4 regions of the Mycobacterium bourgelatii genome follow, and region 3 is predicted to be linked to each of the others. Evidence: predicted binding sites of a transcription regulator. Region 3 holds the regulator's gene; each other region holds the start of a gene.
The links. The regulator LexA, encoded in region 3, represses DNA repair genes until DNA is damaged. The targets are predictions, from matches to a motif close to CGAACANNTGTTCG.

Region 1 (4,763 bases), 260 kb from region 3:
CGGGAACACCCGGGTGAGCAGGTCCAGCGTTTCCCGGATGGCCCAGGCATGGGAGTAGGGCCCGAAGTATCGGACGCCCTTGCGCCGCGGGCCGCGATAGACCATCAGCCGCGGAAATTCCTCGTTGAGGGTGACGGCCAGGACCGGGTAGGACTTGTCGTCGCGGTAGCGGACGTTGAATCGCGGATCGAACTCCTTGATCCAGTTGTACTCCAGCTGCAGGGCCTCGACCTCGGTGTTGACCACCGTCCACTCGACCTTGGCCGCGGTGGTCACCATCTGCCGCGTCCGTGGATGCAAGCTCGAGATGTCGGCAAAGTACGAGGTCAGCCGGCTGCGCAGGCTCTTGGCCTTGCCGACGTAGATGACCCGGCCGTATTGGTCCCGGAATCGATATACGCCAGGCTCGACCGGGATGGACCCGGGCGCAGGGCGATACGAAGCAGGATCTGGCACGTAACCAGGCTAGTGGGCGCGCGGGGGCCTCGAAGATATGGGGAACCTCCGCCGTTAGAAGGGTGGTGGTTCGTCGTCGGGGTCCAGCGGTGGGCCTTGTACGAGTTCGCCGGTCATGCTGAAGATGCGGATCTTGGCGCGGGCTTCGCGGTTGCGTTTGCGTTCGGCCTTGATCCGTGTGGCGCGGTCTTGGGCGCGGGTGCGGCGCCGGCGGGGCATCATCGCGGCGCGCTGCCCGCAATAGTCCTCGGTGCCCTCGACCTTGAGACGAGGCATGCCCCCCACCGGCCGGCACAGGCTGGGGAACAGCAACGCGCTGCCCGGGGTGGTGACGTGGGTGTCCCCGTTCGGGGACGTCAGGATCAGGGTGCCATCAGCCAGCTGTTGTTCGGTCCACCCGACAAATGTCTTCACCAAATGATGAAAAGTGCAGTAACACTTCATGTTCCCCGCATGCGTGGGCCCACCCTGGGCGTAGGGGATGGTGTGATCGAGCTGGCAGTCCCAGGCCGACACCTCACACCCCGGCCACCGACACGTCAGATCCCGGCACTTGAGGAAATCCGCCAACGCCTTCGACGGCCGATAATGCGGTTCGGGCGCGGTGTCGCCGGGATGAGCCAACGGCACCACGGTCGCGGTGTGAGCCAACTCAGCCACCAGTTCAGGGGTGATCAGCCCGTCGGCGCGGACCTCGCAGGCCGGGGCGGTGCCGGCGCCCTGCAGGGTGGCTTGTTCGGCGATGACGTGGATGACCACCGGCGAGGCCGGCTTCTTCCCGGCGGCGGTGCAGTCTTTGCGTTGGCAGTGACACGCCAGCCGGTCCGCCCCGGCCGCCAGTGCCCCCAACGCATCAGCGCGGCGCTGCTCCCGGCTACGCGGATCATGCGCACACACGGTGCCCGCCAGCGCCGACAGCCGCTTGTCCAGGGCGTGGGCGTCGGGGGTCAGGAAGAACCCCTCGATGCGCGAGATGCCGTCCTGATCCCCGCCGATCCACACCTGCCGATCCGTGTGCTGCTGGTCGCGCCGGCGCAGCGCATCGCGGTCTTGGCAGGCCACGATCTTGTCCACCTGCGCGGCCAACCGGCCCCTGGTCAGCGAGGGCCAGCGGCTGATATTGGTGGCGATCAGCTCATCGACGCGGGCCAGGATCTCCGGGTCCTCGATCGCATCAGTGTGATAGGCGATCGTGATGAACGCACGGAAGTCGATGTCCCCGGCACCAAACACCTCCCCGGTCTTAGGCAGGCGCTCACGCATCACCCGCGCATAATGCAGCCGGCTCAAAGCCAGCCCCCGACTGATCCGCAGCCCCGCCCCCACCTCCGCGGCGACCGCGGCCATCGCATCGATGGCCCAGTCCTCATCACACCCACAGTCGGCGAACCGTTGGGCGAACAACTCCCCGATCGCCACCAACTGCGCGGCCGCGGCCTGATTCTCCACCCGCGCCGCCGCCCGCACCCGATCCAGCCACTTCGTGGTCTCCGCGGTCGTGGACAGCAACGCCTCCCGCCGCACCAAACTCTCATCCAGCCACGCCAACGCCTCTTGCGGCACCACCCGCTCGGTCAACCGAGCCTTCGACGGCGCGGGCTGCGGATCGTCGAACATCGACAACTGGGAGTCGAACATACTTTCGATTCTAGCCCGTAGTTCCCCCCGCTGAGTGGGTTCTGAATCCCCGATGTTGTTCGTGAGCAGGTGTTTGGCGTTCATGCGGGCGTACTAATGTAGTCATGTATTATCATGGCATTGCTCGGCGTGTTAACTTGGCATATCGTAGATATAGCGCGGATAAGTTGATATAAAGTAATCATGTACGTGACTCGGGTTCCCAACCGTGGGTCACCGCCAGCGGTGCTGTTGCGGGAGTCCTACCGCGACAACGGCAAAGTCAAAACACGCACCCTGGCCAACTTGTCACACTGGCCCGAGCGCAAGGTGGAAAAGCTACAGCGTGCCCTCAAAGGCCTGCCGCCACGCGGGATCTGGCCGAGTCGTTTGAGGTCTCCCGCAGCCTGCCCCATGGGCACGTGGCCGCAGTGCTGGGCACCGCCCGGACCCTGGGCGTCGAAGATCTCATCGACGCGACACCATCGCGGCGGCGCGACCTGGTCACCGCGATGCTGGTAGCCCAGGTCATCGCCCCGGAATCAAGCTGGCCACCGCACGCGGTTTGCGCACCCAGACCGCCACCAGCTCACTGGGCGAGGTGCTGGGGGTCAGTGGGGCCGATGAGGACGACCTGTACGCGGCGATGGACTGGGCGCTGGCCCGCAAAGATGCCATCGAAACCGCGCTGGCCGCCCGGCATCTGAACGATGGCACCCTAGTGCTCTACGACGTGTCCTCGGCGGCCTTTGAGGGCCGCACCTGCCCCCTGGGCAAGATCGGACACGCCCGTGACGGGGTCAAAGGACGTTTGCAGATCGTCTACGGGCTGCTGGCCACCACCGCCGGGATACCGGTTGCCATCGAAGTGTTCGACGGCAACACCGCTGACCCGAAAACGTTGACCGCCCAAATCAATAAGCTGAAAAACCGGTTCGGACTGTCGCGGGTGGCCCTTGTCGGCGATCGCGGCATGATCACCAGCGCGCGCATCACCGAGGAACTACGCCCTGCCGGTCTGGACTGGATCACCGCGCTGCGCGCCCCGCAGATCAAGGCCCTTGTGCAAGCCGACGCCCTGCAGCTGAGCTTGTTCGACGAACACGACCTCGCTGAGATCAACTCCCCGGACTATCCCGGCGAACGCCTGGTCTGCTGCCACAACCCGCTCTAGCTCAAAAGCGCACCCAAAAACGCCAAGACCTGTTGGCCGCCACCGAAAAACAACTCACCGCCATTACCGACGCCACCACCCGAACCCGCCGACCCTTGCGCGGCAAAGACGATATCGCGCTACGGGTAGGCAAGGTGATCAACCACTACAAGATGGCCAAACACTTCCACATCACCATCACCGACAACTCATTCACCTTCACCCGCAACGAAGACGCCATCGCCGCCGAAGCCGCCCTCGACGGCATCTACGTGCTGCGTACCAACCTGCCCAAATCCGCCCTGGGCCGTGACGATGTGGTGTTGCGCTACAAGGGACTCGAAGACGTCGAACGCTTCTTCCGGACCCTCAACAGTGAACTTGACGTGCGACCCATCCGCCACCACCTCGCCGACCGGGTCCGCGCCCACATGTTCCTACGCATGCTGTCCTACTACATCAGCTGGCACATGAAACAAGCCCTGGCCCCCCTGCTGTTTCGCGACCACGACAAACCCGCAGCCGCCGCCAAACGCACCAACCCCGTTGCCCCCGCTCAACGTTCCGATGCCGCCCTAGCCAAAGCCTCCCGCAAACGCACCACCGACGACACCCCGGTGCACAGCTTCACCAGCCTGCTCGCCGACCTAGCCACCATCTGCGCCAGCCACATCCAGCCCACCGACGACATGCCCACGTTCACCAAATTCACCACCCCCACCGCACTACAACACCACGCCTTCGAACTACTCGGCCTCACCCACCGCCTGGGCTACAAGTAGTCATGCAGACAACACAAAACCCCAGGTCACGGCACACTCATCACCAAACCAGGGGGAACTACGGTCTAGCCAGCGGGACTGACATTGATCCTGTTAACCGAGTTCGGGTGAGGATGGTCTTGCTCGTTCGCTGCCGGTGATGACACGCGCACTGACTGACGTCCTGCTGGGCTGTCTTCCAATTGATTTGTCTCACCGGCGACGTGCGGGCAAGTACCACAGCAGCCCTGGCAGGGCGGACATGACTTAATCAGGAGCCTGTCCGCTGCCTCATCAATGTCTTGTCTGCCCGCCCTACCGGGTTGTCACCCACCGCAGGTTCATATGCAGGAGAGGACTCTCAATGAAGATGTCAAGCCGCCGACTGTGTGATTGGGGGTGAGTCGGGTTGCCAGGTGCGGTTGTCACGGATGAGCGCGTAGAGGACGTTGGTGCGGCGTCGCGCCAGGCAGATGGTGGCCGCGATCGGTCGTTTTCCTTCGTTCCGTTTGCGCTGGTAATAGGCCTTGGAAAGCGGGTCGCAGCGGATGGCGGTGAGCGCGGACATGTACATGACCCGGCGCAGTCGTCGGCTGTAGCGCTTCGGAGTGTGCAGGCGTCCAGTGCGTTTCCCCGAGTCGCGAGACCGGGGCCAGCCCGGCCCACGCCGCGAGTTGGTCAGCCGACTCGATCAGGGCGGGTCACCAACAGCGGCCAGGAATTCGGCGCCGAGCCGAAATCCCATGCCGGGCATGCTGGTGATTACTTCAGCAAGT
Region 2 (4,763 bases), 1.2 Mb from region 3:
TGGCGGTGCCGACGCCGACGTCCTGCAACTGCCGAAGCAGCGCTTCCTTGCTGGCCAAGGAGGCGTCGAACAGCACGGCGTCATGGCGACGCGGGTCGATGGTGACCGGCTCCAACTTGTGCACGCCCCACCTTCTCACGGTGGTCAACGTGGCTCGGGTTGGGTCAGCGGCGCGCTCGGGCCGGGTGCGCGGCAACGCGTCCGCGCGACGGGCGGACGGTGCGCTTGCGGCGGTTCTTGGCGAACAGCAGGACGGAGTCCTGACTCAGCGCCACCAGGCGCGCCATCCCTCGTTCGATGCCGGCGATCAACTGCGTCATGTCCGACCCAGCCCCGTACTCGGCGGTGATGCCGAAGACCAACTCGTCGCCGTAGCTCAGAACGGCAACCCCGGTGCTCAGCTGCTGCGCGGTGGGCGGGATGGGCAGCAGTTGGTCGACCCGTTGGCCCATCAACCGCAGCCGACGCCGTGGCCCCGCCGCGTTGGTTGCCAGCGTGACGAAACGCTGGGGCAGTCGGGTAAGGGTTTGAAATGCTTTGGCGGCCAGTATGAATGGTGTGTCGAGGCCGTTAGGGGCGGGACGTTGGTCATGCTGGCGCAACCGGCCGTGCACAGCCCGAAGTTGTGCGACCGGGTCGTCGTGCTCGACGGGTAGGTAGGGCAGGAGCGCCGAGATGCGATCGTCGGCATTTGCGACGGTGCGCAGTGAATCCGCGCGCGGCTCTTCGCCGCGTCCGAGTAGGACTGACCGGAAACCTTCGGTGATCACGGCCAACGCAACATCATTGGCAGTCACGCCGAACTTGCGGCTCACGGCGTCGACGTCGGCGCGAGGAACCCGCACCGTGCCGTACCGGCGCCTGGTGGCGACCGATTCGGCCGGCGACATCCAGATCGCCGGCCAGCACAGCACGCGCGCCGCGGTCTTGAATGCGGTGGCGTACGCGTTGATGACGGTCTCGGTCCAGCTGCGCGGCGGCGTCTGCGAGTGCGAAATGGATTTGACGGCAACGTCAGTGGCAAACAAGTCGGTGTCGGCGTCGTCGCAGAGCCGGGTGAGCAGGTGGGCTGGAGACACCTCGTCAGCCATGCAGTGGTGGATCTTCATCAAGATCGCCCACCGGTCGTCCTGGAGGCCCTCGATGATCCAGCACTCCCACAGCGGACGGTTCAGCGCGAGCGGGCGCTCCAAGGTGTGGGCGATCACCTGGAACAGTTCACCGTCGTCACCCGGTTGGGGAAGCGCCACCCGTTGTACGTGCCGGGCGAGGTCGAATTCCGGATCCGCCCTCCACTCGGTGCGGAGCACTTGCGTGCAGCGCGGAACATCCTGAATCCGTTGCGCGAGAAATTCTTTGAATTGATCAAAGGGTGGAATGGGGCCGTCCATCACGGCGACCGCTCCGATTGACATGCTGGCGTCCTGGTCCGGTTCCGGTGCTCTGAGGAAGTTCGTATCCAAGGCCGTCAGTTGTCCCACAGTTACCCCCCAAATGCTGTTTTCTTAATGTGTACCAGTATCTGATGCGCGTCTTCGCGGCGGTAGACCCGCAAGGTTAACAACATGTTTTGTCGTTAAAGTCATGTTTAACAGCGGCGATGGACCCTCGGCTTGTGCGCCGCTCACAATTACTCAGCCGTGGTTTAACCCCATCGTACAAGCGCGACCAGGGCCCTCTATCGAACAAACTTTCGATAGACTGTAGCGCATGGGCTGGGGTAATGGGCCGCCGAGTTGGTCCGAAATGGAGCGGGTGCTAGACGGCAAACCGCGTCATGCCGGTGCGCCGGCCCCGGCAGTACCGGCTGATGATGCCCCGGTGTCGCACAAGCGCGGGGCGTATCGGCCCGCGGCAAAGGATCGGGTCCGTTCCTCCGTCGCGTACGCCGAGCTGCATGCGCACTCGGCATACAGCTTTCTCGACGGGGCCAGCACTCCGGAGGAGTTGGTCGAAGAAGCGGCCCGGCTCGATCTGCGCGCACTGGCGCTGACCGACCACAACGGCTTGTACGGGGCGGTGCGGTTCGCCGAGGCGGCCGCCGAACTCGACGTACGAACCGTCTTCGGCGCCGAGCTGTCGCTGTCTGCCTCGTCGGTATCCGAGGCCCGCACCGAGCAGCCGGATCCACCCGGCCCACATCTGCTGGTGCTGGCCCGTGGCCCGGAAGGGTACCGGCGGTTGTCCCGGCAACTGGCAGCGGCGCATCTGGCCGGCGGCGAGAAAGGCAAGCTGCACTACGACTACGACGCACTCACCGGAGCGGCCGGCGGGCACTGGCACATCCTGACGGGTTGTCGGAAAGGCCATGTGCGCCAGGCGCTTTACCAAGGAGGGCCGGAAGCGGCGGAACGGGCGCTGGCCGACCTGGTAGACCGGTTCGGCGCCGAGCGGGTCAGCATTGAGTTGACCCATCATGGTCAGCCGCTCGACGACGAACACAACGCGGCACTGGCCGGGCTGGCACCGCGGTTCGGGGTCGGCGTCGTCGCCACCACCGGAGCGCATTTCGCCCATCCGTCCCGCGGACGGTTGGCCATGGCGATGGGCGCAATCCGGGCCCGGCAGTCTCTGGACGCCGCCGCCGGATGGCTGGCTCCATTGGGTGGCGCACACCTGCGGTCGGGTGAGGAGATGGCCAGGCTGTTCGCGCAGCGCCCCGAGGTGGTGACCGCGGCCGCCGAACTCGGCGAACAATGCGCCTTCGGGTTGGCGCTCATCGCGCCGCAGCTGCCGCCGTTCGAGGTGCCCGACGGCCACACCGAGGACACCTGGTTGCGGGTGTTGGTCATGGCGGGTGCCCGCGACCGCTACGGTCCGGCAGAGCGGGCGCCGCGTGCTTACACCCAAATCGAACATGAGCTGAAAGTGATTGCCCAGCTAGGCTTTCCGGGCTATTTCCTGGTGGTGCACGACATCACTCAATTCTGCCGGCGCAACGACATCTTGTGTCAGGGCAGGGGATCGGCGGCCAACTCCGCGGTGTGTTTTGCCCTCGGTGTCACCGCCGTGGACCCGATTGCCAACGAGTTGTTGTTCGAGCGCTTCTTGTCGCCGGTCCGCGACGGCCCGCCTGACATCGACATCGACATCGAGTCGGATCAGCGCGAGAAGGTCATCCAGTACATCTACGACAAATACGGCCGCGACTACGCCGCCCAGGTCGCCAATGTCATCACCTACCGGGGGCGCAGCGCCGTGCGTGACATGGCCCGCGCCCTGGGTTTCTCCCAGGGGCAGCAGGACGCCTGGAGCAAGCAGATCAGCCATTGGAGCGGCAAGGTCGATTCTCCCGATGTCGAGGGCATCCCCGAGCAGGTGATCGACCTGGCCAACCAGATCCGGAACCTGCCGCGACACATGGGCATTCATTCCGGCGGCATGGTGATCTGTGACCGCCCTATTGCCGACGTGTGCCCGGTGGAGTGGGCCCGCATGGAGAACCGCAGTGTGCTGCAATGGGACAAGGACGACTGTGCGGCAATAGGTTTGGTGAAATTCGATCTGCTCGGGCTGGGCATGCTCTCGGCACTGCACTACGCCCGGGACCTGGTCGCCGAGCACAAGGGCATCGAGGTGGACTTCGCCCGGCTGGACCTGTCCGAGCCGGCGGTGTACGAGATGCTGTCCCGCGCCGATTCCGTCGGCGTGTTCCAGGTGGAGTCACGGGCGCAGATGGCCACCTTGCCACGGCTGCGGCCGCGGGTGTTCTACGACCTGGTGGTGGAGGTTGCGCTGATCCGTCCCGGCCCCATCCAGGGCGGGTCGGTGCACCCGTACATCCGCCGGCGCAACGGCATTGACCCGGTCACCTACGAGCACCCGTCGATGGAATCGGCGTTGCGAAAGACCCTGGGCGTGCCGCTGTTTCAGGAACAGCTGATGCAGCTTGCCGTCGACTGCGCCGGCTTTACGGCCGCCGAGGCCGACCAGTTGCGGCGCGCCATGGGATCCAAGCGCTCCACGGAACGCATGCGCCGGCTGCGCGGCCGGTTCTACGAGGGCATGCGCACACTGCACGGCGCCGACGAGGACACCATCGATCGGATCTACGAAAAGCTGGAAGCGTTCGCCAATTTCGGCTTCCCGGAAAGCCACGCGCTGTCCTTCGCGTCCCTGGTGTTCTACTCGTCGTGGTTCAAACTGCACCACCCGGCGGCCTTCTGCGCCGCGCTGCTGCGTGCCCAGCCGATGGGTTTCTATTCACCCCAATCGCTGGTGGCCGACGCGCGTCGGCACGGCGTGCTGGTCCACGGGCCCGACGTCAATGCCAGCCTGGCGCACGCGACGCTGGAGAACGCGGGAACCGAGGTGCGACTCGGGCTGGGCGCGGTCCGTTTCATCGGGGACGACCTGGCCGAGAAGTTGGTCGCAGAACGAGAGGCCAACGGCCCGTTCGTTTCTCTGTTGGACTTGACATCGCGATTGCAGCTGACCGTGCCGCAGACCGAAGCGTTGGCGACGGCCGGGGCGCTGGGTTGCTTCGACATGTCGAGGCGGGAGGCGCTGTGGGCGGCCGGTGCCGCGGCCACTCAACGACCGGACCGGCTGCCCGGTGTGGGTTCGTCATCGCATATTCCGGCGCTGCCCGGGATGAGCGAATTGGAGTTGGCCGCCGCAAACGTGTGGGCCACCGGAATTTCCCCGGACAGTTATCCGACGCAGTTCCTGCGGGCGGATCTGGACGCGATGGGGGTGGTGCCCGCCGCGGCGCTGGGATCGGTGCCCGACGGTGATCGGGTGCTGGTCGCCGGGGCGGTGAC
Region 3 (4,763 bases):
ACGATTTCCTGGAACAGGAAGACCAAGGAATTCAGCACCGATCCGGCGAACCTGGCCGACCAACTGAAAGACCTGCAGATAGCGCTCGATCCCACGGCGGCCATCAACATGGCGTGGCGCGCCGCTGGTGGCGCAGCGGGCCCGCTAGGGGCCAAAAAGGGCGGTCAGTATCCCATCGGCGGTGACGGGATCGCCCAGGACTTCAACGGCGGCAAGATTTTCTACAGTCCCGCCACCGGGGCGAATGCCGTCGAAGGTCCCATCCTGCAGAAGTACGAGTCGCTCGGCGGGCCCGTCAGCAGCGATCTGGGCTTCCCGACCAGCAACGAGGCCGACGGCGGCATCACCCCCGCCAGCCGGATCGCCGAATTCTCGGCCGCTGACAAACCGGTGATCTTCTGGACCCCCGAGCACGGGGCATTCGTGGTGCGGGGAGCCATGAAGGCCGCCTGGGACAAACTAAAGGGACCCACGGGCACGCTCGGCGCTCCGGTCGGCGATCAAAGCGTGGACGGCGACGTCATCTCGCAGAAGTTCACCGGCGGCAAGATTTCCTGGAACCGCGCCAAGAACTCCTTCGCCACCGACCCGGCGAACCTCGCGCCCTCGCTGTCTGGCGTGCAGGTGACGGGGCAGAACGCGCCCGCCACCGCGGGACCGGCCCCGCAGGACAAGAAATTCACCTGGCATTGGTGGTGGCTCGTGGCGGTCCTGCCGGTGCTGCTGCTCATCGTCATGTTCGTCCTGGTGGTGCTCAGCTTGCGTAGGCGTCGCGCCGCCGCCGGCGAGCCCGCGGCGTACGACCAGTTCGACCGCCACTACGAACACGAACACGAACATGAGCACCCGAACGAGCACGAGGGTGTTGCCGGTTATGACGCCGCTCCCGACGGGCACTGGGGATCGCGAGAGGAGGGCGATTTCGGCTCCGAGCACTTCGCGCCCGAGGACCAGCGTCCGCAGGAACCAGCCGCGCCGGAGACCGGGGTCGCGCAGCGAGTCAGCTGGCCGCGCGGTGCTGGAGCCGGGGTCGGGTTGTTCGACCATGGCGGTAGGGACGAGGATGTCGAGTCCGAACCGCACAGCAACGACGTCGTGGCCGACTACGCGAACCCTCGCGAAGACGAAGACCCTGACTCGGTGGACACCACGCCCATTCCTTATGGCGTTCTGACCGAGGTCGAGACCGATGCCGGTGCCGGTGCCGACGAGTCGCCGGTCCTCGAGGAGGAGCCCGAAGTCCCGGAGGCCCCGGTATCCGATGGTGGCGTCCCAGACCGGCCCGACGAGTCCCAGAGCCTGGGCGAAGCGGTTCCGGACACCTCCTACCCGACGAGCGGCGGCGCCGCCGGTGAGCCTTCGAGTGCCGGTGAGTCGTCAGGTCCTGACATCGTTGTTCCCGACACCGGCCCGCCGGCGCCTAAGCCACCGCGAGCTCGGTCGGGACGGCATGCGGCCGCCGATGATGATGACGACGACGAATACGCGCTGTCAGACGGCCACGAACCGGCCCTGAACCCGGTGTCGGAGCCTGCCACGGCGTCTGCGGCAGGGCCCACGGCGGCGGTGCGTCCGACCATCCACTTGCCGTTGGAAGACGACCCGTACCGGCCACCCAATGGCTATCCGATCAAGGCCAGTGCCCGCTTCGGGTTGTATTACACGCCGAGCAGCCCCTTGTATCACGACACACTTGCCGAGCTCTGGTTCATCAGCGAAGAAGCCGCGCGAGCCAACGGCTTCGTCCGAGCGGATTGACGCTAGATCTTGCGGATGACCGTGACGACCTTGCCGAGGATGGTCGCGTCATTACCGGGAATGGGATCGAAGGCGGGGTTGTGCGGCATCAGCCAAACCTGACCACCCGCGCGCTTGAAGGTCTTGACGGTGGCCTCCCCGTCAATCATGGCCGCGACGATGTCGCCGTTGTCGGCGACGTTCTGCTGCCGTATGACCACCCAGTCACCATCGCAGATCGCCGCCTCGACCATCGAGTCACCGACCACCTTGAGCAGAAACAGCGTGCCTTCGCCGACCAACTCACGCGGCAACGGAAAAACGTCTTCGACTGCTTCCTCGGCCAGGATTGGCCCACCGGCCGCAATGCGTCCGAGGACCGGCACAAAAGTGGGTTCCGGCAACGCATCTGACCCAGCCACGTCGGTCACCGGCCCCGTCGGAGCGCCGTCGTCGGCGCCGCGGACATCTACCGCCCTCGGCCTGTTCGGGTCACGACGCAGGTAGCCCTTGCGCTCCAGGGTGCGCAACTGATGAGCAACCGACGAGGTCGACGTCAGGCCGACCGCATCACCGATCTCCCGGATGCTGGGCGGGTATCCGCGGTTCACGACGGAGGTGCGGATGACATTCAGGATGGTCCGCTGACGCTCGGTCAACGTCGAATCAACCGCATGCAGTCCGCCTTGCGCGCCAGTACCTGAGGTGTCGTTGCTGTCGCTCATGGAAATGAACTCTAGCCCCACCTCGCACGAGAATCAAACATGTGTTCGACCGCGTGTCGCACGTCGACGATCCGGCGCCTGAGCACCTGAATCACAAGTGTGTAACTCTCGGCGCGTCCGGGTATCCGGCGTTCATGGGACCCACAGCGACCGAACCGAACTTGTCGGTGGTGTGGGTTAGCGTTTTGCCCGTGCGACACGCATCGCTCAAATGTTCGGATATCGAACACCTGAGCGACTATGGTCGAACAAGGTCGAACAAGGTCGAACACACGAGCGATTAAGCAGTTGTCCGGAGGAAGCCGCCATGACTCTCATCTACGCAGGTCCGTCTCGCACCTGGAATCCGTCCCGCCCGGTGCACGAGCCGCGGGCGGGAAGGGTCGGAGCTGGGCGGACACGCCGTCCGGGCCCGTCTCGGCCGGCCGGAGCTCCCTTGCGCTACCGCGGCACCGGCGTCGCGGTGTCGAGGGCGCCGCACCGCCGGCGGCCCGTTACGCCGCTGACCACGGTCGGGCTGGCACTGCTTGCCGGGCTGATCACGTTGTGGCTGGGCGCGGTGGCGAACTTCGGCGGCATGGTCAACGGCGGCTCGTCCGACGCGACTGGCCGCGTGCCGGACACGCTCGCCGTGGTGCGCGTCGAGCCGGGGGAGTCCCTGAAGGACGTCGCGGCTCGGGTCGCGCCGGACGCACCCGCTCGGGAGGTTGTCGAGCGGATTCGCGAGCTCAACGCCTTGAACTCGTCGGCGCTGTCCGCTGGTCAGACGCTTATCGCTCCGGTCGGCTGACCGACCGTGTCGTACGCGAGGCCGTGTATGGCGGTACGCGAGTACGCTCTTAGACGTCCACGGATATCCGGATACGGCGAAGGAGCGGCGATGCACTGTCCGTTCTGTCGCCATCCTGACTCGCGCGTAATCGACTCGCGGGAAACCGATGAGGGCCAAGCCATTCGGCGTAGGCGGTCGTGTCCGGAGTGTGGTCGACGATTCACGACGGTGGAGACGGCGATCCTGGCCGTAGTGAAACGCAGCGGCGTCACCGAACCCTTCAGTCGCGAAAAGGTGATCAGCGGCGTGCGCCGAGCCTGTCAGGGCCGTCAAGTAGACGACGACGCGTTGAATTTGTTGGCACAGCAGGTCGAAGACACCGTGCGGGCCGCCGGATCCCCGGAAGTGCCCAGCCACGAGGTCGGCTTGGCCATTCTCGGTCCCTTGCGTGAACTGGACGAGGTCGCATATCTGCGGTTCGCCTCGGTGTACCGGTCCTTTTCGTCGGCCGACGACTTCGAGCGTGAGATCCAAGCGCTTCGCGCGCATCGCAAGGTGTCGACCTCCACCACGTCGTCCAGCTGAGCGTTGGTGGGCCGCTAGGCTCACCTGGTGGCTCCCGAACTGCACCCTGATGTTCAAGCATTGGCGCCGCTCCTGGGTACCTGGGCGGGCCGCGGCAGAGGCGAGTACCCGACGATCGAGTCGTTCGAGTACCTCGAAGAGGTCGTGTTCGCCCACGTCGGCAAGCCGTTCCTGGTGTACGGGCAAAAGACCAAGGCGGTAGCCGACGGTAAGCCCTTGCATGCCGAGACAGGGTATTTGCGGGTACCGAAACCGGGCCAGGTCGAGTTGATCCTGGCGCACCCGAGCGGAATCACCGAAATCGAGGTCGGCACGTATTCGTGCGACGACGGCGTCATCGAAATCGAGACGACCACAGCCGACGTCGGTCTCTCGCCCACCGCCAAAGAGGTGACCGCACTCGGGCGTTCGTTCCGAATCGCCGGTGGCGAACTGTCGTACTCAGTGCGGATGAGCGCGGTTGGACAACCATTGCAGCATCACCTCGGTGCCGTATTGCAGCGCACGGAGTGACGCCTTCGGGTGTCAGTCAACCTGTCGCACACCATCATCGACGACTCGGCCGGCCACGCCGACCCAGCCCTCGGGGCTCCAACTGGTGTGGATCAGCGAGCCCTTGCCCTGAGTGATGGTGAGATCGCGGCTGAGGTAATCGGTCATTCGAATGGCCGCCGAACCGGTTGCTTCGTCTTCCTCGACACCCAGATTGGCCGCGAAGAAGCGGGCCCGCAGCGCCCCGGCCGATTCATCGGTCCACGCCCACAGGTAGTGCGCCGTGTCATCGGGAAAGTCGGCGGGGTCCGCGGACGTTAGCGCATCGACCGCTCCGAGATCGTGAATGGTGAACTCGGGCGCCCATTCCGCGCGTGCGCTGACGCGTGTCAGATCGCCCTCATACCCGACCTGGATGACGCCGGCGGGCACCTGCAGCGTCTTGATCGGTG
Region 4 (4,763 bases), 1.1 Mb from region 3:
AGTTCGGATGCCGCCGCGTGGCACCTGCTCATCTGCGAATGAGCAGGTCTCCGACGGTCACGGGGTCGCGCGGCCCAGTGGGCTCGGCGGCGTAGCCAATAGCGATGGCGCCCAACGGCTCCCAGTCACCGGGTAACTCCAGTTCGGCGCGGACGAGGTCGGCGGCGAAGATCGTCGACCCGATCCAACAACTGCCCAGCCCACGAACTGCCAAGGCGACCAGCAGTGCCTGTACGGCCGCCCCCACCGCGACGGTGAACATGGTGTGTTCGGCGTCGGTGCGGGCGGCGTCGGGGTAGCTGTGCGCGCCGTCGGGAACCATAAAGGGGATGACGACTTCCGGTGCGTCATAAAGGATTTGACCGCGCGCCACCCGTCGTTCCACCGAATCGGCGGGCCGCCCGTCACCGACGAGGTCGGAACGCCATTTGTCCTTCATCCGGTCCAGCAGTCGGATGCGGGTGGCGGGGGTTTGCAGCCACACAAACCGCACCGGACGGGTGTGATGGGGCGCGGGCGCGGTGAGCGCCTCGGCGACGGCGGCCTCGACGAGCTCTGCCGGTACCGGGTCGGCGCTGAACCGACGCACCGACCGACGCAACAGTTGGGCCTGCTGTCGGCCGAGTTCGACGGCTTCGGCGGTGCCGAGCCAGAACAGGTCTTCCTCTCCGGGCCGCAGCAATTGCCGTGCCGTCGAGCCGTCATCGGTGACCACACTCTCCGAAAGCCCCCGTACCACCGCCACCGGCATCGCGGTCAGCTTGCCCTTGACCAGATCCGCCGCGGCGGCAACCTCGTCGGCAACCGCGATCTCGGTGACGATCAATTCGTTGCCGTGCGCGTCGACAGCGCCAGAGTAGTTGTGCAGCACCGAGATTCCGGCGGATCCGATGGCAGCGTCGGTTTGGCCGGTGCGCCAGGCGCGGCCCATCGTGTCGGTGATGATCACGGCGACGGTGACGCCCAGCCGTTCCCGCAACCCATTTCGCAACGCGGCAGCGCTGGTGTCAGGATCGATTGGCAACAGTGCGATTTCGCCTCGGTCGACGTTGGAACCGTCCACTCCGGCGGCGGCCTGAATCAGGCCGAGTCGATTCTCGGTGATCAAGGTCCGGCCCTTGCGCGCCAGCACCCGCACCGCCTCCTCCTCGACCAGCTTGCGGCGCAGCTGATCTCGTTCCTCCTCGTCGGAGGGTGCCGGCACCAGTCGTCCCTCGCACTTGGAAACCACCTTGCTGGTGACCACCACGACGTCGCCGTCGCGCAGCCACGGCGCGGCCGCGGCCACCGCGGCGCTGAGGTCGTCGCCGGGGCGGAATTCGGGAAGGCCGGGGACGGGCAGGATTTCGATAGCCGCGGCGGTGCCGTGTTCGGTCACGCGGTCACGCCCGCCAATTCCAGCCCCGCGCGGACCATCTCCGCGGTCGCGCTGGGATCGGTCATCAACAGCGGGATTTCCCGCACGGCGACACCGTCGATATCCGCGGCGAATCCGGCCAAGTCGCCCTCGTGCACCAGCCAGCAGTCCAGTATCCCGGTGCCACTGCGCGCACCGTAGTGTCGGCCGACGGCCTCCGCGGTGGAATCCACCCCGATCACGGTAAGGCAGGCATCGGCCATGCCGCGCAACGGCTTTCCGCCGATGATCGGGGAGTAGCCGACGATCGGCGCCGTGGTCGAGCGCAGCGCCGCGCGAATGCCCGGCACGGCGAGGATGGCACCGATGCTGACCACCGGGTTGGAGGGCGCCAGCATGACGACGTCAGCGTCGGCGATGGCCTCGACCGCTTCGGTTGCGGCGGCTGCCTTTTCGGCGCCAATGAAGGCGAAGCTGTGCGTCGGCACCTTGGCGCGGTAGCGCACCCACCACTCCTGGAAATGGATCGCGCGCTGGGTGTTGTCTGTGGGATCGGTGATCACCACGTGGGTTTCACAGCGGTCGTCGGTGGTGGGCACCAACCGGGCGCCCGGCTGCCAACGGTCGCACAACGCCGTCGTGATCTGGGACAGGGGATAGCCCGCGTGCAGCATCTGGGTGCGCACCAGATGGGTGGCAATGTCCCGGTCGCCGAGTTCGAACCAGTCGGGTTGCACGCCGTAGCGTGCCAGTTCCTCCATGGCATGCCACGTTTCGTCACGGTGACCCCAGCCGCGCTGCGGGTCTACACCTCCACCCAAGGTGTACATGCAGGTGTCCAGGTCCGGACAGACCCGCAGGCCGTGGATCCAGGCGTCGTCGCCGATGTTGACCACTGCGGTTAGCTGGTGGTCGCCTTTTGCTCCCGGTGCGGCAAACTGCCCGAGGCCGAGCAACTGCTGCACGCCAAGCAGAAATCGGGCGCCGCCGACCCCGCCCACCAAAACGGTGACCTTCACAGCGCACGACAGTACCGCGCGACAACTACGGGCACGACAGGCTATGGTGAGTGACTGAAGTGGCCAATGTGACGGGGGGGACGGACATTTGACCACAAGTGTGACTAGTTGCACTCGACACGCCGCCGACCAAGCGTGACAGATAAGCAGAAATTTGGTCACGAGCTGATATGGAAATGCGGCGTAGCGCTTGACCGGAAAGACCATCCCGTGTCTAATCACATCAGTGTCATTTCCCGGTTGGCCGGCCGGTTGCGGTGTCGCAGACCGAGATTCGATCACTTGTTCGAAGTATTGCTACACCAAAAAAGTGGTCAAGAATCACTCTCGACAACAAGCGAGGAGGCGGAGGCATGTCCTATGAACACCTTCGGGGAGTAATGGGAAGCGCCGCGCACATAAACACCGGTCTGGCGCAGACGGTAACTGCCCGACCGCATTTGAGTTTGGTACCTGTCGTCTCGGAGCCGCCCGCCGCGCTTGAGCCGGAGCCGTTGCCGGCCGTCGCCGACCAGTGGCAGGACCGCGCTCTGTGCGCCCAAACGGACCCGGAGGCGTTCTTTCCGGAGAAGGGCGGCTCCACGCGCGAGGCGAAGAAGATCTGCCTCGGGTGCGAGGTTCGCCACGAGTGCTTGGAATACGCGTTGGCTCACGACGAGCGCTTCGGCATCTGGGGTGGCTTGTCCGAGCGGGAGCGTCGCCGCCTCAAGCGCGGCATCGTCTGACCCCGCCTCACTCCCCGCCTCAGTCGTCGTCGATCGTCGGGTCGATGACCGAGGGTTCCACGTCCAAGTAGATGGCCACCTGGGCCACCAAGATTTCATGCAGTAATTCCGCAAGCTCGACGGTGTCTTTGGCGCGTCGCTCAATTGGCTTGCGAAACAGTACAATTCGCGCCCGCGTGGCGTTGCCGCGGACGTCGACACCGGCCGGAATCAGGCGCGCCAGGGCGATCGGCCCGTCGGCGATGACTTCCGGTGGCCACTGCACGCTGTCGGGATCCTTGGCGGCGATGCGGGGTATCTCGTCGACGGCGACATCGAGCTCGGACACCCGGTCCCGCCACCGCCGCTCGATGGGTTCGTAAGCCTCGAGTACCGCCATGTCGAATCGTTCGGCGCGGCTGCGCCAGCCCGGCACCGTCGGCGGCAGGAGTGGACCGCGCAGATCGCGGCCGCGGCGTGTGGCCCGGCGAGAGCTCGATCGCCGGGATGGCTGACCCTTTCCCGGGTAGCTGCGGAATTCGCCGCCGAAATGGCCCACAAGCGCCGATGGTAACGGCAATGGTAACGGTTGCGAATCGCCCCCGGAACGGTTGCGCGTGTCCGGCGCTTGCACGACCTTTCCGCACGATAGCCTTTCGAGCGTGAACGTACCCCGTCGCTGCTGCCGGCCCGGGTGTCCGCACTATGCGGTGGCAACGTTGACGTTCGTGTACTCGGACTCGACGGCGGTCGTCGGTCCGCTCGCTACCGCGCGGGAACCGCACTCCTGGGATCTGTGTGTCGGCCATGCCGGTCGAATTACCGCTCCACGTGGGTGGGAACTCATGCGCCATGCCGGCCCACTGCCGACCTATCCGCATCCGGAAGAGGACGACCTCGTCGCCCTCGCCGACGCCGTGCGTGAGGGCGGCCCATCTGGGCGCTCGGCCGAAACCCCTTACTCCGGGTTCTCGGCCGCGCATGGCGGCGCGAACGGTATGCCGCTAAATGGCTTTACGCCCCGGACCAATGCCCCACCTGGCGACCTCCGTCCGGCCGGAACCCAGGCGACCGCGCCCAATGGCAGCGTGATCGCGCCACCCGAGCACCGGTCCGGCCGTCGGCGCGGACACCTGCGAGTGCTGCCCGATCCTTCGGACTAGTCGCACTAACGCTCAACGGCCGGCGAAAGGTCGATAGGCTGGCGGCCAAGAAGCGAACAACGTCTAGGTCGTCAGGAGAGCTCGCATGCCGTGGCCCGCCGAGGCTGTCCACCGTGTCATCAAGGCGTATGACGTGCGTGGGTTGGTCGGCGAAGAGATCACCGACGAATTCGTCGCCGACGTCGGCGCCGCATTCGCGCGGTTGATGCGCGCCGAGGGAGCCGCGCAGGTCGTGATCGGTCACGACATGCGCGACAGTTCTCCGTCGCTGGCCGCTGCCTTCGCGACCGGAGTCACCGGGCAGGGACTCGACGTGGTGCGCATCGGCCTGGCGTCGACCGATCAGCTGTATTTCGCCTCGGGCTTGTTGAATTGCCCGGGCGCCATGTTCACCGCGAGCCACAACCCGGCGGCCTACAACGGCATCAAGCTGTGCCGGGCGGCCGCCCTGCCGGTCGGCGCGGACACCGGCCTGAATGCCATTCGCAACGACCTGATCGGCGACCCGACCGACTCGGCC

Region 1: the regulator LexA is predicted to act here: its motif matches at 2,088-2,101, upstream of G6N68_RS10585 (HNH endonuclease signature motif containing protein).
Region 2: the regulator LexA is predicted to act here: its motif matches at 1,683-1,696, upstream of G6N68_RS04125 (error-prone DNA polymerase).
Region 4: the regulator LexA is predicted to act here: its motif matches at 2,652-2,665, upstream of cofD (2-phospho-L-lactate transferase).

Annotation. Positions count from the first base shown of each region.
Region 1 covers NZ_BLKZ01000001.1:2,352,601-2,357,363, reverse strand. Annotated here, with positions in the region: gene uvrC (excinuclease ABC subunit UvrC) at 1-456, opposite strand, end outside; gene G6N68_RS10585 (HNH endonuclease signature motif containing protein) at 511-2,073, opposite strand; partial or broken gene G6N68_RS10580 (IS1634 family transposase) at 2,278-4,008, shown strand; partial or broken gene G6N68_RS10575 (IS110 family RNA-guided transposase) at 4,361-4,763, opposite strand, start outside.
Region 2 covers NZ_BLKZ01000001.1:882,985-887,747, forward strand. Annotated here, with positions in the region: gene otsB (trehalose-phosphatase) at 1-124, opposite strand, end outside; gene G6N68_RS04120 (wax ester/triacylglycerol synthase domain-containing protein) at 165-1,481, opposite strand; gene G6N68_RS04125 (error-prone DNA polymerase) at 1,711-4,763, shown strand, end outside.
Region 3 covers NZ_BLKZ01000001.1:2,092,877-2,097,639, forward strand. Annotated here, with positions in the region: gene G6N68_RS09295 (LGFP repeat-containing protein) at 1-1,758, shown strand, start outside; gene lexA (transcriptional repressor LexA) at 1,761-2,462, opposite strand; gene G6N68_RS09305 (LysM peptidoglycan-binding domain-containing protein) at 2,770-3,252, shown strand; gene nrdR (transcriptional regulator NrdR) at 3,343-3,819, shown strand; gene G6N68_RS09315 (peroxynitrite isomerase) at 3,847-4,332, shown strand; gene G6N68_RS09320 (PhzF family phenazine biosynthesis protein) at 4,345-4,763, opposite strand, start outside.
Region 4 covers NZ_BLKZ01000001.1:1,041,733-1,046,495, forward strand. Annotated here, with positions in the region: gene G6N68_RS04715 (coenzyme F420-0:L-glutamate ligase) at 29-1,378, opposite strand; gene cofD (2-phospho-L-lactate transferase) at 1,375-2,376, opposite strand; gene G6N68_RS04725 (WhiB family transcriptional regulator) at 2,757-3,101, shown strand; gene G6N68_RS04730 (metallopeptidase family protein) at 3,121-3,543, opposite strand; gene G6N68_RS04735 (DUF3499 domain-containing protein) at 3,743-4,243, shown strand; gene G6N68_RS04740 (phosphomannomutase/phosphoglucomutase) at 4,329-4,763, shown strand, end outside.